3 regions of the Micromonospora sp. NPDC049240 genome follow, and region 3 is predicted to be linked to each of the others. Evidence: riboswitches for the same ligand, from Rfam matches in the RefSeq annotation. Region 3 holds a riboswitch; each other region holds the start of a gene.
What was found. A riboswitch is a leader RNA that binds a small molecule or an ion and turns the genes downstream of it on or off. The one in region 3 is predicted to bind cyclic di-AMP.
Positions count from the first base shown of each region.

Region 1: it holds a riboswitch for cyclic di-AMP, as region 3 does, so the genes downstream of both, AB0B02_RS02085 (hypothetical protein) here and AB0B02_RS15675 (hypothetical protein) in region 3, are expected to answer to the same signal.
Region 2: it holds a riboswitch for cyclic di-AMP, as region 3 does, so the genes downstream of both, AB0B02_RS10205 (NlpC/P60 family protein) here and AB0B02_RS15675 (hypothetical protein) in region 3, are expected to answer to the same signal.

Region 1 is NZ_JBEZCX010000001.1:430,457-437,330, forward strand. It holds gene AB0B02_RS02060 (heavy metal translocating P-type ATPase) at 1-1,701, opposite strand, end outside; gene AB0B02_RS02065 (hypothetical protein) at 1,718-2,668, opposite strand; gene AB0B02_RS02070 (heavy-metal-associated domain-containing protein) at 2,703-2,909, opposite strand; gene AB0B02_RS02075 (metal-sensitive transcriptional regulator) at 2,989-3,288, shown strand; gene AB0B02_RS02080 (YibE/F family protein) at 3,505-4,812, shown strand; cyclic di-AMP (ydaO/yuaA leader) riboswitch at 4,967-5,098, shown strand; gene AB0B02_RS02085 (hypothetical protein) at 5,102-6,127, shown strand; gene AB0B02_RS02090 (carbonic anhydrase) at 6,184-6,837, opposite strand.
Region 2 is NZ_JBEZCX010000005.1:277,326-284,199, forward strand. It holds gene AB0B02_RS10195 (C40 family peptidase) at 105-1,106, shown strand; gene AB0B02_RS10200 (peptidoglycan recognition family protein) at 1,172-3,205, opposite strand; cyclic di-AMP (ydaO/yuaA leader) riboswitch at 3,438-3,573, shown strand; gene AB0B02_RS10205 (NlpC/P60 family protein) at 3,587-4,621, shown strand; gene dcd (dCTP deaminase) at 4,693-5,271, opposite strand; gene AB0B02_RS10215 (pyridoxamine 5'-phosphate oxidase family protein) at 5,350-5,931, shown strand; gene AB0B02_RS10220 (zinc metalloprotease) at 6,004-6,874, opposite strand, start outside.
Region 3 is NZ_JBEZCX010000009.1:112,103-118,976, forward strand. It holds gene AB0B02_RS15665 (AAA family ATPase) at 15-2,132, shown strand; gene AB0B02_RS15670 (cation diffusion facilitator family transporter) at 2,210-3,124, shown strand; cyclic di-AMP (ydaO/yuaA leader) riboswitch at 3,267-3,397, shown strand; gene AB0B02_RS15675 (hypothetical protein) at 3,402-4,490, shown strand; gene AB0B02_RS15680 (hypothetical protein) at 4,570-5,130, shown strand; gene AB0B02_RS15685 (SRPBCC family protein) at 5,024-5,536, opposite strand; gene AB0B02_RS15690 (STAS domain-containing protein) at 5,601-5,960, opposite strand; gene AB0B02_RS15695 (hypothetical protein) at 6,399-6,803, shown strand.

The DNA of each region.
Region 1 (6,874 bases), on a different contig from region 3:
GCCCCGGGCCCGCCCGTCCCAGCCGGCCAGGACCGCCGTGCGGCCGGCGGCCTCCGCGCCGGTCGCGGCGCGCACGACCTCCTCGGGTACGTCGAGACCGCGCTCCCGCAGCAGTCGGAGCCGCCCGACCACCACGCTCCGGCCGTCGACCGTGCCGGTCACGCCGAGCCCCTCGGCGTTCGCGAAGTCGCCGACGGCGGGCGTCGGCCCGGCCTCGGCCGCGCCCTCGGCGACCGCCCGCGCGATCGGGTGCTCGGAGGCCGCCTCCAACGCGCCGGCCAGCCGGAGCAGTTCGCCGGCGTCCTCGCCGGCGGCGGGCAGCACCTCGGCCAGCGTCATCCGGCCGGTGGTGACGGTGCCGGTCTTGTCCAGCACCACGGTGTCCACCCGGCGGGTGGACTCCAGCACCTCCGGTCCCTTGATCAGCACGCCGAGCTGCGCGCCGCGCCCGGTGCCGACCAGCAGCGCGGTCGGGGTGGCCAGGCCGAGCGCGCACGGGCACGCGATGATCAGCACGGCCACGGCGGCGGTGAACGCGGCGGTCGGCCCGGCGCCGGTGCCGAGCCACCAGCCCAGCGTGCCGGCGGCCAGGGCGATCACGATCGGCACGAACACGCCGGAGATCCGGTCGGCGAGGCGCTGCACCGCCGCCTTGCCGGTCTGCGCCTGTTCCACCAGTCGGGCCATCTGGGCGAGCTGGGTGTCGCCGCCGATCCGGGTGGCCCGGACCACCAGCCGGCCACCGGCGTTGACGGTGGCGCCCACCACGGCGTCACCCGGCCCGACCTCGACCGGCACCGATTCGCCGGTGAGCATGCTGGCGTCGACCGCCGAGGTGCCCTCCTCGACCACGCCGTCGGTGGCGATCTTCTCGCCGGGCCGGACCACGAACCGGTCGGCGACCGCGAGCTGGTCGACCGGGATCCGGACCTCCGACCCGCCGCGCAGCACCGCCACGTCCTTCGCGCCCAACTCCAGCAGGGCCCGCAGCGCGGAGCCGGCGGTGCGCTTGGCCCGCGCCTCGAAGTAACGCCCGGCCAGGATGAAGACGGTCACCCCGGCGGCGGCCTCCAGGTAGATGTTGCCGGCGCCGTCGCCGCGGGTGATGTCGAACCGGAACGGGTGCGTCATCCCGGGCATCCCGGCGTCGCCGAGGAAGAGCGCCCAGAGCGACCAGCCGAACGCGGCCAGCGTGCCGAGCGAGACCAGCGTGTCCATGGTCGCCGCGCCGTGCCGCAGGTTGACCAGCGCGGCCCGGTGGAACGGCAGCCCGCCCCAGACCACCACCGGCGCGGCCAGCGTGAGGGAGGCCCACTGCCAGTAGTCGAACTGCCAGGCCGGCACCATGGCCAGCACGATCACCGGCAGCGTCAGCACCGCGGAGACCCACAGTCGGGTGCGCGCCACCCGCAGCTCGTCCACCGGCTCGGCGGCCGCGACCTCCCCGGCGCGGGCGGGCGGCGGCGGCACCTCTGCCGTGTAGCCGGTCTTCTCCACGGTGGCGATCAGGTCGGCCGGCGCGATGTCGTCGGCGTACCGGACGGTGGCCTTCTCGGTGGCGTAGTTCACCGTGGCCTCGACGCCGTCCATCCGGTTGAGCTTCTTCTCGATCCGGGCGGCGCAGGACGCGCAGGTCATGCCGCCGATCGCGAGTTCGATCAGGTTCGGCGCGGTCGGCAGCGTCTTTCCCGTGGTGGTCATCGCGACACCTCCCCGGTCAACTGTGCCCGTGCCCCGGCGTGCCGTGTCCGGCGTCCGGGGTCGGTGCGGTGGTGGGTGCCGGCGCGGGCTGGGCGCCGGCCAGGACGGTGAACTCGGCGGTGTGCATCGCGTCGCCGTGGCGGAAGTCCAGGTAGAGACGGTACGCCCCGGCGGACGGCACCTCGGCCGCGAACATGACCGCCGGCCCGGCGGGCGTGCGCCCGTCGTCGGGCGTGCCCTCCGGGTGCACGTGCAGGTAGGCCAGGTCGCCCTGGCGCAGCGCCACCAGGTGCCCGTACGCGCCGAGGTAGGGCTGGAGGTCGGTGACCGGGCGACCGGCCCGGCTGACGGTGAGCGTGAGCCGGCTGGTGCGACCGGGCTCCGGCGTGCCGGCGAGCGTGACCGTGTAGCCGTCGACCGTGGCGGTGGTGGCCGGTGCCGGCAGCGGCCGGGCGGTCAGCGGGCCGGGGACGGTGACGTCAACGCCGAGCGTCAGTGGCTCGCCGCCGGTCGGCGTGAAGTCGGCGAACGCCCGCCAGACGCCGGGCCCGGCGAGCGGCGAGGCGACCCGCCAGGTGCCGTCGGCGGCCAGCTCCGGGTGCACGTGCCGGAAGCCGGACAGGTCGCGGCGGGCGACGATCAGGTGCATGCGCCTGTCGTGCGCCACGTCGTAGCGGGTGACCGGTGCGCCGTCCGGGCCGGTGATCCGGAACGCGAACTCGCCGGCCGGGGCGGTCACCGGCTGGAGCGTGTAGCCCTGCTCGGAGACCAGCAGCCCGCCGGGCAGGTGCGCGCCGCCGGCGCTCTCGTCGCCGTGGCCGGCGGCTCCGTGGTCGGTGTCGGTGGTGTCGTGCCGGGTCTCGGCGGCCGGGGCGGCGGGACCGGCCACGTGACCGATCCCGTACGCCCCGGCGAACACCGCCGCGAGGCCGAGCGCGAAGCCACTCAGCTTCGTCGCCGTGTTCATGGTGCCTCCTCGGTTCTGCGGGTCCGCGGACCCGTCACGCCCCGGCGAGGTCGTAGCCGGCCTCGTCGACGGCGGCGCGGACGGCGTCCGCGTCCAGTGGTTCCCGGCTGGTGACGGTGACCCGGCCGGTGGCCAGGTCGACCTGGACGTCGGTGACGCCCGGCAGCGCGCTCAGCTCGGTGCTGACCGCGTTGACGCAGTGCCCGCAGGTCATGCCCCGCACCTGGTATGTGGTGTCCATCTCGCCCTCCGATCCGATACCCCCTGGGGGTACAAGTCGAACGGTACCATACCCCCGAGGGGTACGGTATCCTCGACGCATGACCACGCCGTCCACCCCGGTCCGGGGCTACACCGCCAGCAAGGACCAACTGCTCGCGCGGCTCCGCCGCATCGAGGGGCAGGTCCGGGGCATCGAGAAGATGGTCGAGGACGACCGTTACTGCATCGACGTGCTGACCCAGATCTCCGCCATCCAGGCCGCGCTGGACAAGGTCGCGCTGGGCCTGCTCGACGGCCACGCCCGGCACTGCATGCACGAGGGCGCCGCCGAGGGCCGCGCCGACGAGATGGCGACCGAGATGATGGCCGCCGTGGGCCGCCTCATGAAGCGCGGCTGACCCTCCCCACCCCACCCCCGCCCCGCCGATCTTGCAGTTGCGGCCCACGAAACGCCCCGTTCGCGCCGTTTGCCAGGGCCACAACTGCAAGATCGCGCAGGTGGGGTGGCTACCATGACCCGGCGGCGACCCCGGGCGTGGACAGGACGCGTCCGCGCCGGCCGGTGGACGACCGGCCGGTGAACCGGTGCGCCGCGACCCGCAGGGAGAGCCACCGTGGGCGCCGACCACACCCGTCCCGCCCCCGCCGCGCCGCCGGGCGTACGCCGGCTCCTGCTCGCGACCGTGGTGCCGCTCTTCGTGCTCACCGTGCTCGCGGCGCTGGCGCTCTGGCCCCGGGGCGGCGGCCCCGAGCCGGCCGAAGCCGAGAACGTGCCACGCCACCACGGCACGGTGACCCGGGTGGTGACCGAGCCCTGCCCGCCCACGCCGGAGGCCCCCGAGGGCGGCGGCGGCCGGTGCGGCACCGTGACGGTCGCCGCGGAGCAGGGCCCGGACGCCGGCCGGCAGGTCGAGACGCCGATCCCGGACGGGCCCGGGGCACCACGCGTCGAGGTCGGCGACGAGGTGATCCTGGTCGAGCTGACCGACCCGGCCGACCCGTCGGTGAAGGCGTACAACATCGCCGAGCACCAGCGGGCCACGCCGTTGATCTGGCTGGTGGCGCTCTTCGCCGCCGCGATCGTGGCGTTCGGGCGCTGGCGCGGGCTGGCCGCGTTGGGTGGCCTGGTGGCGAGCTTCGCCATCCTGCTCGGCTTCGTGCTGCCCGGGATCGGCGCCGGCCGGTCCCCGCTGCCGGTGGCGATCGTCGGCGCCGCGCTGATCATGTTCGTGGTGCTCTACCTGACCCACGGCATCAGCGCGCAGACGTCGGTGGCGGTGCTCGGCACGCTCGGCAGCCTGGTGGTCACCGGCGTGCTGGGCACGCTCGCCACCGCCGCCACCCACCTGACCGGCTTCGGCAGCGAGGACGCCACCACGCTCTCCATGTTCCAGGGCGGCGTGGACCTGCACGGGCTGCTGCTGGCCGGCATCATCATCGGCTCGCTGGGCGTGCTGGACGACGTCACGGTCACCCAGGCGGCCACCGTCACCGAGCTGGCGCACGCCAACCCCGACCTCTCCCGACGGCAGCTCTACCGGGCGGCCACCCGGGTGGGCCGGGCGCACATCGCGTCCACTGTCAACACCATCGTGCTGGCGTACGCGGGCGCCTCGCTGCCGCTGCTGCTCCTGCTGGTGGCCGACTCCCGCCCGGTGAGCGAGATCCTGACCAGCGAGTTCCTCGCCCAGGAGATCGTCCGCAGCGCGGTGGCGACCCTCGGTCTGATCGCCGCCGTACCGCTCACCACCGCGCTGGCCGCGGTCGTGGCCACCGCCGGGCGGCGCGGGCCGGCGGCCGGGGCGTCGCCGCCACCGCCGGGCCGGCCCCCGGCGGCCCGCGGCGAGGCGCTGGAGGCGCTCGGCGGGACGCCGACCGAACGGTGGCCCGACCGCCGGGGAAGTACGGATGTCGCATGGTGACACTCCGCAGCGTGACGGCGCGCGTGAAACGCGATGCTGGTCACGCTGGGCAATGTCGAATTCTCGCGATTGGTCGGCTTCCGGGCGTAGATCCCCGGTCGACATCTCGGGTAACCTCGCTGCCGGTCACCGCCGAAGGCGCGCACCCGCGCCTGCGGTGCCGCCGCCCAATCGCCTCCGGGCGAGCCGGGGAACCAGGTACATGGGGTGAATCCGCGTCAGCGGTAGGGGCCGCTTCCGTCCCGAACCCGTCAGCTAACCCGGTCGGCGGCCGACGGAAGGGAACACTGTGACGGCACCCCTGCGCCGCTGCTTGACACCCGTGGTGGCCGTGCTCGCCGCGCTCGCCGTGCTGGTCGGGCCGACCCCGGCGTCGGCGGCTCCGCACACCGCCGCCCCCAACCCCTCGGGGCACTCGGAGGACGACGACCCACCGCTGATCAGCGAGGCCGTCACCGCCGCCAACCGGGCCTACCTCCAGGCCAAGTCCAAGCTGGACACGTCGCGCAAGCGGCAGCTCAAGCTCGCGCTCGAGGTGAAGGCGGCGCAGAACGAGCTCGACGCGCTCAGCCCGCAGGTCACCGAGATCGCCGCGCAGTCCTACCGCACCGGTCGGGTCGGTGCGATGGCGATGCTGCTGGAGAGCGACTCGCCCGACTCGTTCGTCCGTCGGGCCAGCGCCCTGGACGAACTCAACCTGTTCAACGGGCAGCGGCTCGCCGCCATCAACGCGGTGAAGACGCGCGCCGAGCAGGCCAAGATCGCGCTCGACGCCGAGGTGCGCGAGCAGGAGAAGCAGACGAACGCGATGGCCCGCGAGAAGGTCGAGGCGCAGAAGGCGCTGAAGCTGGTCGGCGGGCTGGACTTCACCGGTGGCCTGGTCTCGGCCACCTCCCCGGTTGCCAAGATCGGCCCCGGCCGCACCGCCGACGGCGGGTGGAAGTCCGAGTCGTGCAGCGAGAACGACCCGACCACCTCCGGCTGCGTCACGCCGCGCACGCTGCACGCGTACAAGGAGGTCAAGCGCGCCGGCTTCAACCGCTTCGTGGGCTGTTACCGCCCCGGCGGGCCGTGGGAGCACCCCAAGGGCAAGGCGTGCGACTGGTCGTTGCAGAACAGCGGCTTCTCGCCGTGGCACAACAACGACACCCGCCGGTACGGCAACGAGGTGGCCGCCTTCCTCATCCGTAACGCCGACCGACTGGGCATCTACTACGTGATCTGGAACCGGCAGATCTGGTTCCCGGCGACCGGCTGGAGTTCCTACAGCGGGCCCTCGAACCACACCGACCACGTGCACATGTCACTGCTCTGACGCGTACGCGAGAAGGGGCCGCCTCCGGGCGGCCCCTTTCGTGTGTCCGGGGGTGGTCAGCCGGCGAGCGCCGGGTCCGCCGGTGCGGCCGGCGCGGGCACCGGGGCCGGGGACTGCGCCACCGTCCGCACCTCACCGCCGCTCAGCCGGTACGACATGCCGGCCACCGAGCACGCTCCCGCGGCCACCCGCTCGGCGAGCACCGTCGAGCGGGCCAGCAGGGTCTCCACGGTCTGCGCGATGTGGACGTCGATGATGCCGTCGAGGTCCTCGACCTCCTGCCGGGCGGCCCGGAGCAGGCTGGGCGAGACGGCGTCCACCACAGCGCCCAGGTGCCCGGCCGGCGCGGAGCCGGTGCGGACCGCCTCGCGGGCCGCCTGGACCGCGCCGCACGAGTCGTGGCCGAGCACCACCACGAGCGGCGTGCCGAGCACGGTCACCGCGTACTCGACGCTGCCGAGCACCTCGGGGCCGGCGGTGTGCCCGGCGGTACGCACCACGAAGAGGTCGCCGAGACCGCGGTCGAAGATGATCTCGGCGGCGAGCCGGGAGTCGGAGCAGCCGACGATCACCGCGAACGGGTGCTGGCCCTCGGCGACCGCGGCCCGGCGCCCGGCGTCCTGGTTCGGATGCTGCGGCACACCGGTGACGAACCGGTGGTTACCGGCCCGTAGTTCGGCGAGTGCCTCGTCGGGAGTGCTCGGGATCATCGCTGCTCACCTCGTCCTCGGGCGGAACGACCGGGCC
Region 2 (6,874 bases), on a different contig from region 3:
TTCCCTAATGTGATGCACCGACCGCCGTGGGTCGTCCGCCTCGATCTTCCCTCTCGCGAGGCGCCCGCCGGTCGGTTGCAAAGGAGTCCGTGCCGGTGGCAACCATGCCCCCTCAACGTCACGTCCCGAGCGCTCCCCCCGGCCGGTCGGCCGGGGTCCACCGGGTGGTACGCCGTCTCCTCACCCTGGTCGCGGCCGTCGCGGTCGGCGCCGGGATGCTGGCGGCCCCGGCGCACGCGGCGCCCTCGGTGGACGAGATCGACGCGCAGATCGACAAGCAGTGGGAGCAGCTCGAACCCACGATCGAGCAGTACAACAAGGTCAGCGCCCAGCTCAAGGCCGACCAGAAGAAGTCGGTCGAGCTGAAGAAGAAGATGGTCCCGCTGGAGCTGGCCTCGACGCTGGCGATGAACAAGGTCGGCGACATCGCCTCCCGGTACTACATGCGCGGCCCGTCCCAGGAGATGGGCGCGCTGCTGGTGAGCACCAAGCCGGGGACGCTTGCCGAACAGCTCGTCATGCTGGACCGGATCGCCGACGACCAGCGCCGGCAGATCGCCGGTGTGCTCGCGGCCCGCGACAAGTACAACGCGCAGAAGCAGAAGCTGGACGCGTTGATCGCCACCGAGGTCAAGCGGAAGAACGACCTGGCGGCGAAGAAGAAGCAGATCGACTCCGAGATCAAGCGGCTGACCGGGATGCTGCCGGTGACCTCGATCCGCCCGGAGGGCTGCCCCTCGATCGACGGGGTGGTGAGCAGCGCCGCGCGCACCGCGATCAAGACGGCGTGCGCCCAGGTCGGCGACCCGTACGTGTGGGGCGCGACCGGCCCGAACTCGTTCGACTGCTCCGGCCTCACCCAGTACGCGTACAAGGCGGCGGGCATCTCGCTGACCCACTTCACCGGCGCGCAGTGGAACGAGGGCCGGAAGATTTCGGCGAGCGAGGCCCGCCCCGGTGACCTGGTCTTCTTCTTCAGCGACCTGCACCATGTCGGGCTCTACCTGGGCAACGGCCTGATGGTGCACGCGCCCCGGACCGGCAAACCGGTCCAGGTGGCCAAGGTGCAGTACATGCCGGTCGCGGGTTACCGCCGACCGTACTGACCCGCGTCACGGCGAAGGCCCCCGGTCCTCATCGGACCGGGGGCCTTCCTCCGTCTGCTGGGCCGTCAGCGCGGCGCGCCGAGCGGCGACGGCAGGATCAGCACGTCGTCGAGGTTCACGAACATGATCCGGTGGCCGAACTGGACCTGCACGTACCGGTTCTCGCCACGGACCACGGTGCGGTCACCGGGGGTGGAGCCGTCGTAGGAGACCGCCCGGTAGTACTCGCCCGGCAGCACACCGCCCACCGCGTACCGCTGGCCGGCCGCGAACGTGTACTGGAGCGGGGAGATGGTCTGGTACGGGATGGTCTCCGGGTAGGCGGCCTGCTCCGGGTAGGCGCGGCCGTACACCGGGATGGTGGCCTTGCCGGGGCGCGGCGTCACCACGAAGCCGGTGGCCCACTTCGCGGTGGGCGCGGCGGCCGGGTTGAGGAACCACGCCTTCTGGCCGAGGTACCAGATCGCGGTCCAGTCCCCCTGACGGCCGGCCACCGTGTACGTCTGTCCGGCGGAGGCGCGGGCGCCGTGGTCGGAGATGTACATCGTGTCCGGCGTGCCGTCCGGGCGCAGCCCGAGGTCGTTGACCAGCGGGGCGTCCGCGCTCGGCGCGGTCCGCAGCACCACCGCCGACGAGCCGCGCGACGGGCAGGTCTCGGCCGGCGGGGTGGGCGTCGGGACGCCCGGCGGCTGCTGGTTGCAGCCGACGAACGCGGGCCGGTTGGTGGCGAAGTCCGGGTCGATGGTGACCAGCCCGGTACGCGACGTGCCGGTGGCCCGGAACGGCGCCTTCATCAGGTCGAAGTAGTGCGACCAGTCCCAGTAGGGGCCCGGGTCCCAGTGCATGCCCCGCACGTTCGCGGCGGTGATGCCGGGCACGTTGTCGTGGCCGATGATGTGCTGCCGGTCCATCGGGATGCCGAACTTCTGCGCCAGGTAGCGGACCAGTTTGGCCGAGCTGCGGTACATCGCCTCGGTGTACCAGGTGCCCTGCCCGGCGAAGCCCTCGTGCTCCAGGCCGATGGACTTGGCGTTGACGTACCAGTTGCCGGCGTGCCAGCCGACGTCCTTGGCCTTGATGTGCTGCGCGACGTAGCCGTCCACCGACCGCAGCGTGTAGTGCCAGCCCAGGTAGTCGGCACGTTTCACCAGGTCGACGCTGGGGGCGAAGTAGCCCTCGGTGTCGTGGATGACGATGTATTCGATCTTCTGCTGCTTCGGCCGGTCGCCCAGGTCGTGGTTGCCGTAGTCGCCCGGGTCGGCGCTGAGCTGCTCGTAGGGGGCGGGAATCCACTCGCAGGCCAGCCGCACCGGGCACTCCAGCCCGTCCGGCCGCGCGGCGTGGCGTAGTCCGAGCCGGGCCAGCACGGCCCGGTCCGGCTGCGCGGCGGTGGCGGCCAGCGTGACCCGTTGCCCGTCGTCGGTGGTCCGGGCCGCGCCCTGGCCGAGCTGGTCGTAGACCTCGTCGGCGAAGGCCGCCGCCGCGTCGGACGTGTCCGCGCCGGAGTAGCGGGCCACCGCGCCGTACCAGGCCGCGACGTCGCTGCCGGCGCCGACCGGCCCACCCAGTGCCTTCTGGTACGACGCCAGCAGCGCCGCGCCGCCGCGGATGTTCGCCGCCGGGTCGGTGCGCAGCGTCTGCGCGTCCAGCCCGGTGAGCGTGGCGGCGGCGTCGAGCGTCTGGAGCGAGGCGGCCGGCAGCGGCGTCTCCCGGGTCGGCGCGGCGGCGGTGGCCGGGTCGAGCCGGAGCGGGCGGGCGTCGTCGCCGCGCGGGTCCTCGTCCTCGTCGACGTGGGCGCTGCCCGGCGTGGCCAGGACGTGCGCGGCGTCGGTCAGGTGCATCGGGCCGTAGCCGCCGCTGGTGCTGGGCTGGCCCGGGTGGGTGTCCCACCTCGACTCCAGGTAGGAGACACCGAGCAGCACGTTCTGCGGTACGCCGTACTCGGCCGCCGCGGCTGCGTACTGCTGCTGACGGTCGCCGGTGGGCCGGTCCGCCTGCGGCGCGGCGCTCACCGGGCCGGTGGTGGCAAGCGCGGTGGCGGTCGCCACGGCGGCGGCGAGCAGTATCCGTCTGCTCGGCGGCGGGGCTGTGAGGTGCATCGAACCTCCTGGACAGGGATGGGGGTCACTGCGTTCCCACCCTCACGCCAGCCACCCGTGGGGGTCAATACCTTTCCAGGAGGCAATCCAACGCGAAGAAAATCTCCATTCACGTTCGTGCGGCGCATCCGGTACGGAGTGTCACGGCCGTTCGGGTTGCGGATCGATAACGGGAATCCTTACTCTGGTCAGTCGTCGGCCGCATGTTTCACCGTCCAGCCCGGTCGGTGACGGCCCGACACCGCCGAGTCGCCCACGGGCGAACCGGGGACCCAGGTTCCTGGGGTGAATCCGCAGCCACTGCGGTAGGGCGCTTCCCTTCCCGCCCGAACCCGTCAGCTAACCCGGTAGGCGGTCAGGCAGAAGGAGTACGGACGCCCGGTGGCCCACCATGCCCCGCGGCCGACGTCGAGCCGGTCGGTCGACCGGTCCGCCGCCGTGCCGCGTTTCCGCTGGTCCCGCTTCACCACCACACTCGCCGCCCTGGTCGGCGCCGCGGTCGTCCTGACCGGTGGCGCGACGGCGGCGCACGCGGAACCCTCGGTCGCCGAGATCGAGGCCCAGATCGACCGCGACTGGAACAAGCTCGAACCCGTCATCGAACAGGTCAACGCCGTCCGCGGGCAGCTCGCGGTGCGCCGCAAGCAGGCCGACGCGCTCGGCAGGCAGATCGCCCCGCTCCAGGCCCGGGTAGACGCCGCGCTCGGCCAGGTCGGCGGGCTCGCCGCCGACGCGTACAAGGGCGACAACCTCTCCACCGTCAACGCGCTGCTGGGCAGCCGTTCGCCGAGTGAGCTGGTCACCGGCCTGGAAATGCTCGACCGCTTCGCGCACCACCAGCAGGAGCAGGTCCGCGACATCGCCGCGCTGCGCGACGAGCTGGCGGCGAAGAAGAAGCCGCTGGACGCGATGGTCGCCGACCTGAGCCGCACCGAGGCCCAGCTCGCGGCGAAGAAGAAGCAGATCGACGCCGAGATCGCCAAGCTCCAGAAGCTGCGGCTCAAGGTGTACGGCAACGGTGGCGGCGGCCCGCTGCGCCCGGCCCCCTGTCCCGCCGGATACCCGGGCGGCGCGGCCGGGGTGGCGGTCAAGTTCGCCTGCGCCCAGATCGGCAAGATCTACGTGTGGGGCGCGGCCGGCCCGGACCACTTCGACTGCTCGGGCCTGACCATGGCCGCCTGGGCGAAGGCCGGGGTCTCGCTGCCGCACAACGCCCGCCAGCAGCACGACGTGACGAAGCGGGTCAGCCGCGCCGAGCTGCGCGCCGGTGACCTGGTCTTCTACTACGGCGACCTGCACCACGTGGGCATGTACGTCGGGGACGGCTGGGTGGTGCACGCCTCCCAGTCCGGCAAGCCCATCACCATGAAGCGCGTCGACGACGGCGACATCAACAGCTACGGCCGCCCCGGCTGAGGTGTAAGGAGGGGCCCCCTGTTAACGCATTCCGCATAACAGGGGGCCCCTCTTCACAACCACGCTCGGCGTCAGCGGGTCGGCCAGGTGCGCCAGCTCTGCCAGGACCGGCTCGGCGTCGGGCCGCGTTGGCCCTGGTAGCGCGAGCCGTAGACGGCCGAGCCGTACGGGTGCTCGGCCGGCGACGAGAGCCGGAAGATGCAGAGCTGGCCGATCTTCATGCCCGGCCAGAGCGTGATCGGCAGATTCGCCACGTTGGACAACTCCAGTGTGACGTGGCCGGAGAAGCCCGGGTCGATGAAGCCGGCCGTGGAGTGGGTGAGCAGGCCGAGCCGCCCCAGGCTCGACTTGCCCTCCAGCCGACCGGCCAGCTCCTCACCCAGCGAGATCACCTCGAGCGTGGACGCGAGCACGAACTCGCCCGGGTGCAGCACGAACGGCTGCCCCTCGGGGACCTCCACCATCGACGTCAGGTCGTCCTGCTGCACCGACGGGTCGATGTGCGTGTAGAGATGGTTGTTGAAGACCCGGAACAGCCGGTCCAGGCGTACGTCGATGCTGGACGGCTGCACCAGCGTGGGCTCGAAGGGCTCCAGCGCGAGCGTGCCCGCCTTGATCTCGGAGACCAGGTCGCGGTCGGAGAGCAGCATCGGAACACTCTAGCGACAGACGGTGGTGACCAGCGTGTCGGACTACTTCTTCGTACACGTGTTCGATAGACTGTCGGCATGGCTTCCTGGTCCGAATTCGCCGCCGACGAACCCCGACTCGCGGCCGAGATCCGCCTTCTGATGCAGCAGTACGGGCCGGGCTTCGGCTACCTCGCCACGGTCCGCGCCGACGGTGGCCCACGGGTGCACCCGGTCTCGCCGCTGATCACCGACGACGGGCTCTGGTGCTTCGTCATCGACTCGCCGAAGCGCCGCGACCTCGAACGCGACGGCCGTTACGCGCTGCACTCCTTCCCGCCGGAGGAGAGCGACGACGAGGCTTACCTGGCCGGTCGCGCCGTTCCGGTGACCGATCCGGCGACGGTGGACCGGCTGACCCGGATCGGCCGGGCGGCGCCGCAGGGTGACTGGCGCCTGTTCGAGTTCTCCGTCGACGTGGCGATGCTGACCCGCCGTGACCCGGTCACCCAGATCGGTGCCGGCCGCCCGGAGATGCGGCTCTGGCTCGACCCGGGTGAGGCCGCACCCGCGTTCGCCACGCCGGTGTCGCCACCCCCGGTCGCGGCCCGGCGTGACGCGCTCGTCCCGGACGGCCGCCGTGGTCGGCACGGCTTCGACACCCGCCGGCCGGCCGCCTGACCGGGCCCGTAGAACGACGGTGCCGGCCCCGTCCGCAGACGGGGCCGGCACCGGTACGTGGTGCGGTGGCGATCAGGCCGCGCGGTAGGCGTTCCACGCGGTCAGCATGCGGCTCGCCTGGCCGGCGGTGAACTGGTACATGCAGGAGTCGTACGTGTAGTCCATGAAGTTGGTGATCGGGTCCTTGCCGGTCGTGGAGCAGGTGTCCCGACCGGTCGGGCACTCGTACGCCGGGGAGGCCTCGGCCGGGGTGTCGGAGACGCTGTCACCCGAGCCCGAGCAGCCGCCCTGGAAGGTGTGGTAGAGGTTCAGCCAGTGGCCGATCTCGTGGGTGCCGGTGTCGCCCTGGTTGTAGTTGGTCGCCGTGCCGCCGGGCAGCGACTCGCCGAGCACGACCACGCCGTCCATCTTGTCCAGCGTCCGCTTCGGGAAGGTCGCCCAGCCCAGCAGGCCGTCGCTCAGCTCACCGAGGTACATGTTCAGCGTGTTCTTGCCGCCCGTGCGCAGCGAGGTCTTCATCGACCGCTCCGCCGAGGAGCCCTGCACGATCGGGTACCACGACGCGTTGGTCACCCGGTTGATCTTCGTGAGCTGGAAGCTGAACGCGGTGGCCGCGCCGCCGGTCGAGCCCGCGTACGCCTGGTTGAGCACGCTGATCTGCTGGGTGATCAGCGAGTCCGGGATGTTGCCACCGGCGCGGGTGCTGTTCTCCTGGATGACGTGCACGACGACCGGGATGGTCACGGTTGCCAGCGGGGCGACGGCGCCGGTCCGGAAGTTGGCCCGCTCGCGCTGCGCGGCGGCGAGGTCGGCCTCGCGGTCGCGAACCTGCTTGGCGGTCAGGTGGTTCGGGTCGAGCTTGGCGTGGCCGCCCTTGGCGACACGGGCGTCGGCGTGGGCGTCGGCCGGCTCGGCGCACACGCCGGCCGGCGCGGCCGAGAAG
Region 3 (6,874 bases):
ACAGGAGCACCGCGTTGACCGACCAGACCACGCTGGACCGGGAGATCGCCGCCGAGCAGCGGCATCTCGACCGGGTGTACGCCCGGCTGGCCGAACTGCGCCGGTCGGCGGCCGACGCCGAGCGGGAGGGCTACCGGCTGGCCCGGGTCGGCACGTTCGGCGCGCTGGTCGAGCGGGACGCGATGGTCTTCCACGCCGCGCAGCGCCGGCACGTGCTGGACGCCGAGCACGAGGGGCTGGTCTTCGGGCGGCTGGACCTGCGCACCGGGCAGGTGCTGCACGTGGGCCGGCTCGGGGTGCGCGCCGACGACGCGGAGACGCTGGTGGTGGACTGGCGGGCACCCGCCGCCGCCGCGTTCTACCAGGCCACGCCCGCCGAGCCGCGCGGCGTGGTGCGCCGGCGCACGATCCAGTCCGCCGCCGAGCGGGTCACCCGGATCGAGGACGACCTGCTGGACCCGGAGGCCGCGCCGGCGGACATGGCGGTGGTCGGGGACGGCGCGCTGCTGGCCACGTTGTCCCGGGCCACCGGTCGCGGGATGCGGGACATCGTCGCCACCATCCAGCGGGAGCAGGACGAGGCGATCCGGTCCCCGGGCAGCGGCGTCACGATCGTCTCCGGCGGCCCGGGCACCGGCAAGACGGCGGTGGCGCTGCACCGGGCCGCGTACCTGCTCTACTCCGACCGGGCCCGGTACGCCGGCGGCGGCATCCTGGTGGTCGGCCCGTCCGGCGTGTTCGTCGAGTACATCGCCTCGGTGCTGCCCTCGCTCGGCGAGGAGACCGCCACGCTGCACTCGCTCGGGTCGCTGTTCCCGGGCCTGTCGGCGACCCGGACCGACCCGCCGGAGGTGGCGGCCGTGAAGGGTTCGCTGCGGATGCGCCGGGTGCTGGAACGCGCCGCGCGGGACGCGGTGCCGGACTCGCCGGCCGAGCTGCGCCTGCTCTACCGCGGTGAGCTGCTGCGGCTGGACCGGCCGGCGCTGGACGCGGTGCGGGACCGCACGCTGACCCGGGGCGCGCGTCGCAACGAGGTGCGTCGGGCCGCGTTCGACGCCGTGCTCGCCGCGCTCTACGCGCAGGCCCGGACGCTGCGGGTGGGCCGGCTGCCGGAACAGCCCGCGTTCGAGGACGAGATCATCGAGCGGCCGGAGTTCCGCGAGTTCCTCAAGGCCTGGTGGCCCCGGCTGCACCCGCGTCACGTGCTGGGCTGGCTGGCCCGGCCGGAGCGGCTGCGCCGGTACGCCGGCGGGGTCCTCTCCGCGGCCGAGATCCGGCTGCTCACCGACGCGTACCGGACGCTGGACACCGACGGGTTGACCGTCGCCGACATCGCGCTGCTGGACGAGCTGGACGCGCTGCTCGGCAAGCCGGTGCGGCGGGCCCGGCCGAAGCGGGACCCGTACCAGTTGGCCGGCGGCGTGCGCGAGCTGAGCACGTACGCCGATCGGCAGCGTGCGGCCCGGGCCGCCGCCCGGGAGCGCCCGGTGGACTACCGCGACTTCGCCCACGTGGTGGTGGACGAGTCGCAGGACGTCTCGCCGATGCAGTGGCGGATGGTCGGTCGGCGCGGCCGGCTGGCCTCCTGGACCGTGGTCGGCGATCCGGCGCAGACCGCCTGGACCGGCGATCCGCAGGAGCTGGACCGGGCGCGTGACCAGGCGCTGGGGCGGCGGCCCCGGCGTCGCTTCGAGCTGACCACCAACTACCGCAACTCGGCGGAGATCTTCGCGGTGGCGGCGGCGGAGATCCGCCGGCGGTATCCGGATCTGGCGCTGCCCGTCGCGGTGCGCTCCACCGGCGTGCCACCGGTGGAGCGGACGGTGGCCGCGGCCGAGCTGCCGGCGGCCACGGTCGAGGCGGTTCGGGCGCTGCTGGCCGAGGTGGAGGGCACGGTCGGCGTGATCACGCCGGTGCCGCGCCGGGACGAGGTGGCCGGTTGGCTGGGCGACCTCGACGCGGGCCGGCTCCAGGTGGTCACCAGCCTCCAGGCCAAGGGCATGGAGTACGACGGGGTGGTGCTGGTCGCGCCGAGCGAGATCCGGGCCGACCCGGGTTCGGGTGTCCGCACGCTCTACGTCGCGCTGTCCCGGGCCACCCAGCGCCTGACCACGCTCGATCCGGTGGGCTGACGCCACAGTTACTTGCACACATAGCGATGTGAGCATAGATTGGGCCCGTCCGGGATCCGGGGCGGGAGGGTGGGTGCGTGGGCGCAGGTCATGACCACAGCGCTGCGGTGGCCAACGCGGCGCACCGGCACTCCGGTCGGCTCTGGGCGGCGTTCGCGCTGCTCGCCGTGCTGATGGTGGTCGAGGCGGTGGCCGCCGTCACGACCGGTTCGCTCGCGCTGCTCTCCGACGCCGGCCACATGTTCACCGACGTGCTCGGCATCGGCATGGCGCTCGCGGCGATCACCGCCACCCGGCGCGCCCGGACCGACCCGCAACGCACGTTCGGGCTCTACCGGCTGGAGGTGCTCGCCGCGCTGGCCAACGCGGTGCTGCTCGGCGCCGTCGCGGTCTACGTCCTGATCGAGGCGGTACGCCGGTTCGGCGAGCCGCCGGAGGTGCTCGCCGGACCGATGCTGGTGGTGGCCGTGCTCGGCCTGCTCGCCAACATCGCCGCGTTCGCGCTGCTGCGCTCCGGCGCCCAGGAGAGCATCAACCTGCGCGGCGCGTACCTGGAGGTGCTGGGCGACCTGCTCGGCTCGCTCGGCGTGATCGGCGCCGCGCTGGTCATCGCGGTCACCGACTGGTGGTGGGCCGACCCGCTGGTCGCGGTGGCGATCGGTCTGTTCATCCTGCCGCGCACCTGGCGGCTCGGCCGGGCCGCGGTGCGCATCCTGGTGCAGGCCGCGCCGGAACACCTCCAGGTGACCGCCGTGCACGACCGGCTGACCGCCGTGCCCGGCGTGGCGGAGGTGCACGACCTGCACGTCTGGACGCTCACCTCCGGCATGGACGTGGCCTCGGCGCACCTGACCACCGATCCGGGCGCGGAGGTCGCCACCGTGCTGGCCGCCGCCCGGGCCGCGCTGCACGAGGACTTCTCGATCGATCACGCCACGTTGCAGATCGAACCCGGAGCGTCCGCCGGCGCCTGCGGCCCGACCGGCTGGTAGTTAGGACAGACTTAAATTCGAGTGGCTATTGTTAGCTTATGCCGGTTTTGCCCGGTATCCGGTTCCGGGTGACGGAGCCGGCTCCGGGCAACGCCGGTAGGCTCGGTCGCGGCCGACCCGCAGGCGTCATCCGGCGCCGACGGAGCGGCCGTCGCCTAATCGCCCGCGGGGCGAGCCGGGGAACCACGTACGTGGGGTGCATCCGCGTCAGCGGTAGGGATCTTCCGTCCCGAACCCGTCAGCTAACCCGGTCGGCGGTTGACGGAAGGACACGTGAATGCCCCCAGTGGCACCTGTACGACGGACGGCCGCCCGGATGGCGGCCCTGCTCGTCGCGATGCTGACCCTCGGCCTCGTGACGGCGCCGGTCTCCCCCGCCTCGGCGGCGCCCCCGACCGGCCGGCTCGCCGCCGCGCCCGGTGACGACGACGAGGGCGGCACGCCGGCGCTGCGCGCCAAGCTCGATGCCGCCAGCAAGGGCTGGCTGGAGGCCAAGGCCGCGCTGAGCCGGTCGGTGACCCGGCAGAAGCAGCTCAACGAACGACTCGTGACGATCGACGCGGAGCTGGTCGAGCGCGACGCCAAGGTCGGTGAGATCGCCGAGGTGGCGTACCGTACCGGCCGGATGGGCACCGCCGCGGCGCTGCTCGGCAGCACCAGCCCGGAAGGCTTCATGGACCGGGCCGCCGCCCTGGAGACGGTCGCCGCGCACGAGGACCGGACGCTGCGCGAGCTGATCACCACCCGCGACGAGGCGATCCGCACCCGTACCGCGCTCGACGGCGAGGTCCGCGAGCAACGCAAGCAGGTCACGGTGATGGCCAAGCGCAAGGAGCAGGCCGAGCAGGCGCTGGAGGAGGCCAACAACCGGCCGTCCGCCAGCAGCGGCGGCGGCAGCAGCAGCGGCAGCGGGATCCGGGGCACCTCCACCGCGAACGCGAAGCCGGCCAAGCGCAACTCCGACGGCTCCTGGCCGGCCGAGTCGTGCAGCGTCAACGACCCGACGCCGGCCAGCGGCTGCATCACCCCACGTACGCTGCACGCGCTGCAACAGGCCAAGGCCGCCGGCTTCACCCGGTACGTCTCCTGCCACCGGCCCAGTGGCTCCGGCGAGCACCCGAAGGGTCGGGCCTGCGACTTCGCGGCCCAGAAGAGCGGCTTCGGCGGCGTGGCCAGCGGCGGCGACCGGACGTACGGCAACAACCTGGCCGCGTACTTCGTGCGCAACGCCGACCCGCTCGCCGTGCTCTACGTGATCTGGTTCAAGCAGATCTGGCTGCCCAGCAGCGGCTGGAAGTCGTACAGCGGGGGCAACGGCGACCCGTCCAGCGACCACACCAACCACGTGCACCTGTCGGTCTACTGAGCACTACGCCCCACGACGTACACCGGGTGTCGTCGCGCGGCCCACGACGTGGGCCGCGCGACGGGGCGACGATCGGGACATGAGACGACTCTCCCCCGCCGGCCGCAAGGCGCTGCTCACCGCGCACCTGGCCACCTCGCTGGGCTGGCTCGGCACCGACCTGACGCTGCTCGCGCTCGGCGTCGCCGGGCTGCGGGGCGCCGATCCCGACGTGGTCTACCCGGCGGCGGCGCTGCTGGTCACCTGGCTGTTCGCACCGCTGAGCGTGGCGGTCTGGCTGATCGGGACCGCCAGCGCGCTGCTCACTCCGTGGGGCCTGCTGCGCTGGCGATGGGTGCTGGTGAAGTTCGCGCTCACCACCGTCATGCTCGGCCTGGTGCTGCTCCTGCTGACCCCCCGGGTCCGGCACCTCGGCGCGCTCGCCGGGGCAGCCGACGCGCACCTGCGGGTCGACCTGGTGGTGCCGCCGGCCGTCTCCACCACGCTGCTGCTGATCGCCACCGTGCTGTCCGTCTGGAAGCCGTGGGGGCGGATCAGGCGGGCCGGCCCTCCAGCGTCGCGCCGAGGCGGGCGGCGAGGCCCAGGTGAGCGGCCCGCGCCTGGCGGAACGCATAACCGAACAGCGGCGCCGGCGCGGTGAGCGTGATCTCCACGTCGATCCGCACCACGCCGTCGGGCTCGTCGCGCAGCCGGGTGTGGTTACGCACCGTCGTGGCCGGCTGCTGCCGGGCGACGGTGACCACCTCGTCCTCGGTGGCGACCAGCACGTCCGCCTGGTAGGTGACCGGGAAGTGCAGCGGACCGAGCTCCAGCCGGTCGGTGATCGCGAAGCTGGCCAGCGCGCCCGGTCGGGGCGGCAACTGCCGGACCCGCACGATCAGCGGATGCAGCTCGCCCTGCCGGCTCAGGTCGCCGAGCAGGGCCACCGCGTCCGCCCGGCTGCACCGGGCCTGCACGGTGTAGCTGAAGCTGTCGCTGCTCTGCAACCGGTCCCCCTCGCCGTCGTGGGTCCGGACGATCGTCCCGTACCGGGGCCGGCCTGGCAACGGGTCGAAGGTCCCCCGGCCGGCGAGGGGCCGGACGCAGGATCGGTGCGCGGGCGGGTGGCGCTCAGGCGCCGGGGAGCACCTCGGGAGCCTCGTCGGCGAACCAGGGCTCCGGCGCGCCGAAGAGACCGAGCAGGCCGGTCACCCAGAGCTGCCGGTGCACGAACCGGCTCGGCTCGGTGACCACGAGCTTGACGCCGCTGACCTCGCAGGTCTGGAAGCCGGCGACCATGGCGCTGATGCCGACCGAGTCGATGAACGTGACGAGCCGCATGTTCAGCTCGATCCGGACGGGACGCGCCTTGGCCAGCACCTCGGCGATCGCTTCCCGCACCTCGTACGCGGTGTCGACGTCGATCTCCCCACGGGGCGCGATCTGGACGACACCACCCGGACGCACCGATTTCACGATCGACAGGCTCACGCGAGCACCTCCACTCGCCCCAACGGGCGCCTCATCAGTACGCGGGCCGCGACCGAGAGTATTCCTCCAACGGCCCCGGTCGCCACCCCCCGGGATGAGCAATTCGCGGACTGGGCACACCTGGGTGAGCCCAAACCGCACCTCCGGGTTCCGATTTCCCCTTCGACGCGGACCAGCGACCGGCCGAACGACCGGACCGGGTCGGCCGATCCGCCGACCCAGGGTAGCGGGCCCGCGCATCCCGCAGGCACACCCGGTCCCCGGCGCGTACGGGTGATTCCGCCCACCCCGTCCGTTTCCCCGCCACTCGACTGACGGAGCGGGCGGGGTTTGGCGCGGGAGCGGGCGGGGCACTGCCCGGGGAAGAACCGTGACGCGCCGGATGACCACCGGAGTCCGACGTGGCCGCCGGGCTTCGGCACCCGAGGAGGTAGAACGATGTTCGGATCCAGCCTGTTGGACCGCCGCAGCAAGCCCGAGCGGGTCGCGGACCAGGCCTGGCAGCACCTGCTCGACGCGGTCGGCACCGCCGGTGACAGCGTGCGGGACGCCACCCGCGTCGCGCGTCGCAGCTCCTCCGGCCTGGCCGACGAGGCCACCGACCTGGTCGGCTCCGCCGCCGACGAGGCACGCCGCCGGGCCGGCCTCGCCTTCGAGGCGCTCGCCGGCCGGCGGCCCGCGCTGCCGTGGACGCTGCTGATCGCGGCGGCCCTGGCCGGCGCGGCGATCGGCTGGGCCGCCGGCACCGCCGCCCGCGCCGCCGGCAGCCGGGAGCGTGCCGCCGACGAGATCGAGTTCGTCGACGTCGACCGCCCCAACTCCCCCGCCGGCCTGGACGGCTGACCGCACCCGCACAGAACGAACGGTGGCCGTCCCCGACGAGGGGGACGGCCACCGTCGCGTCAGCGGGCTTC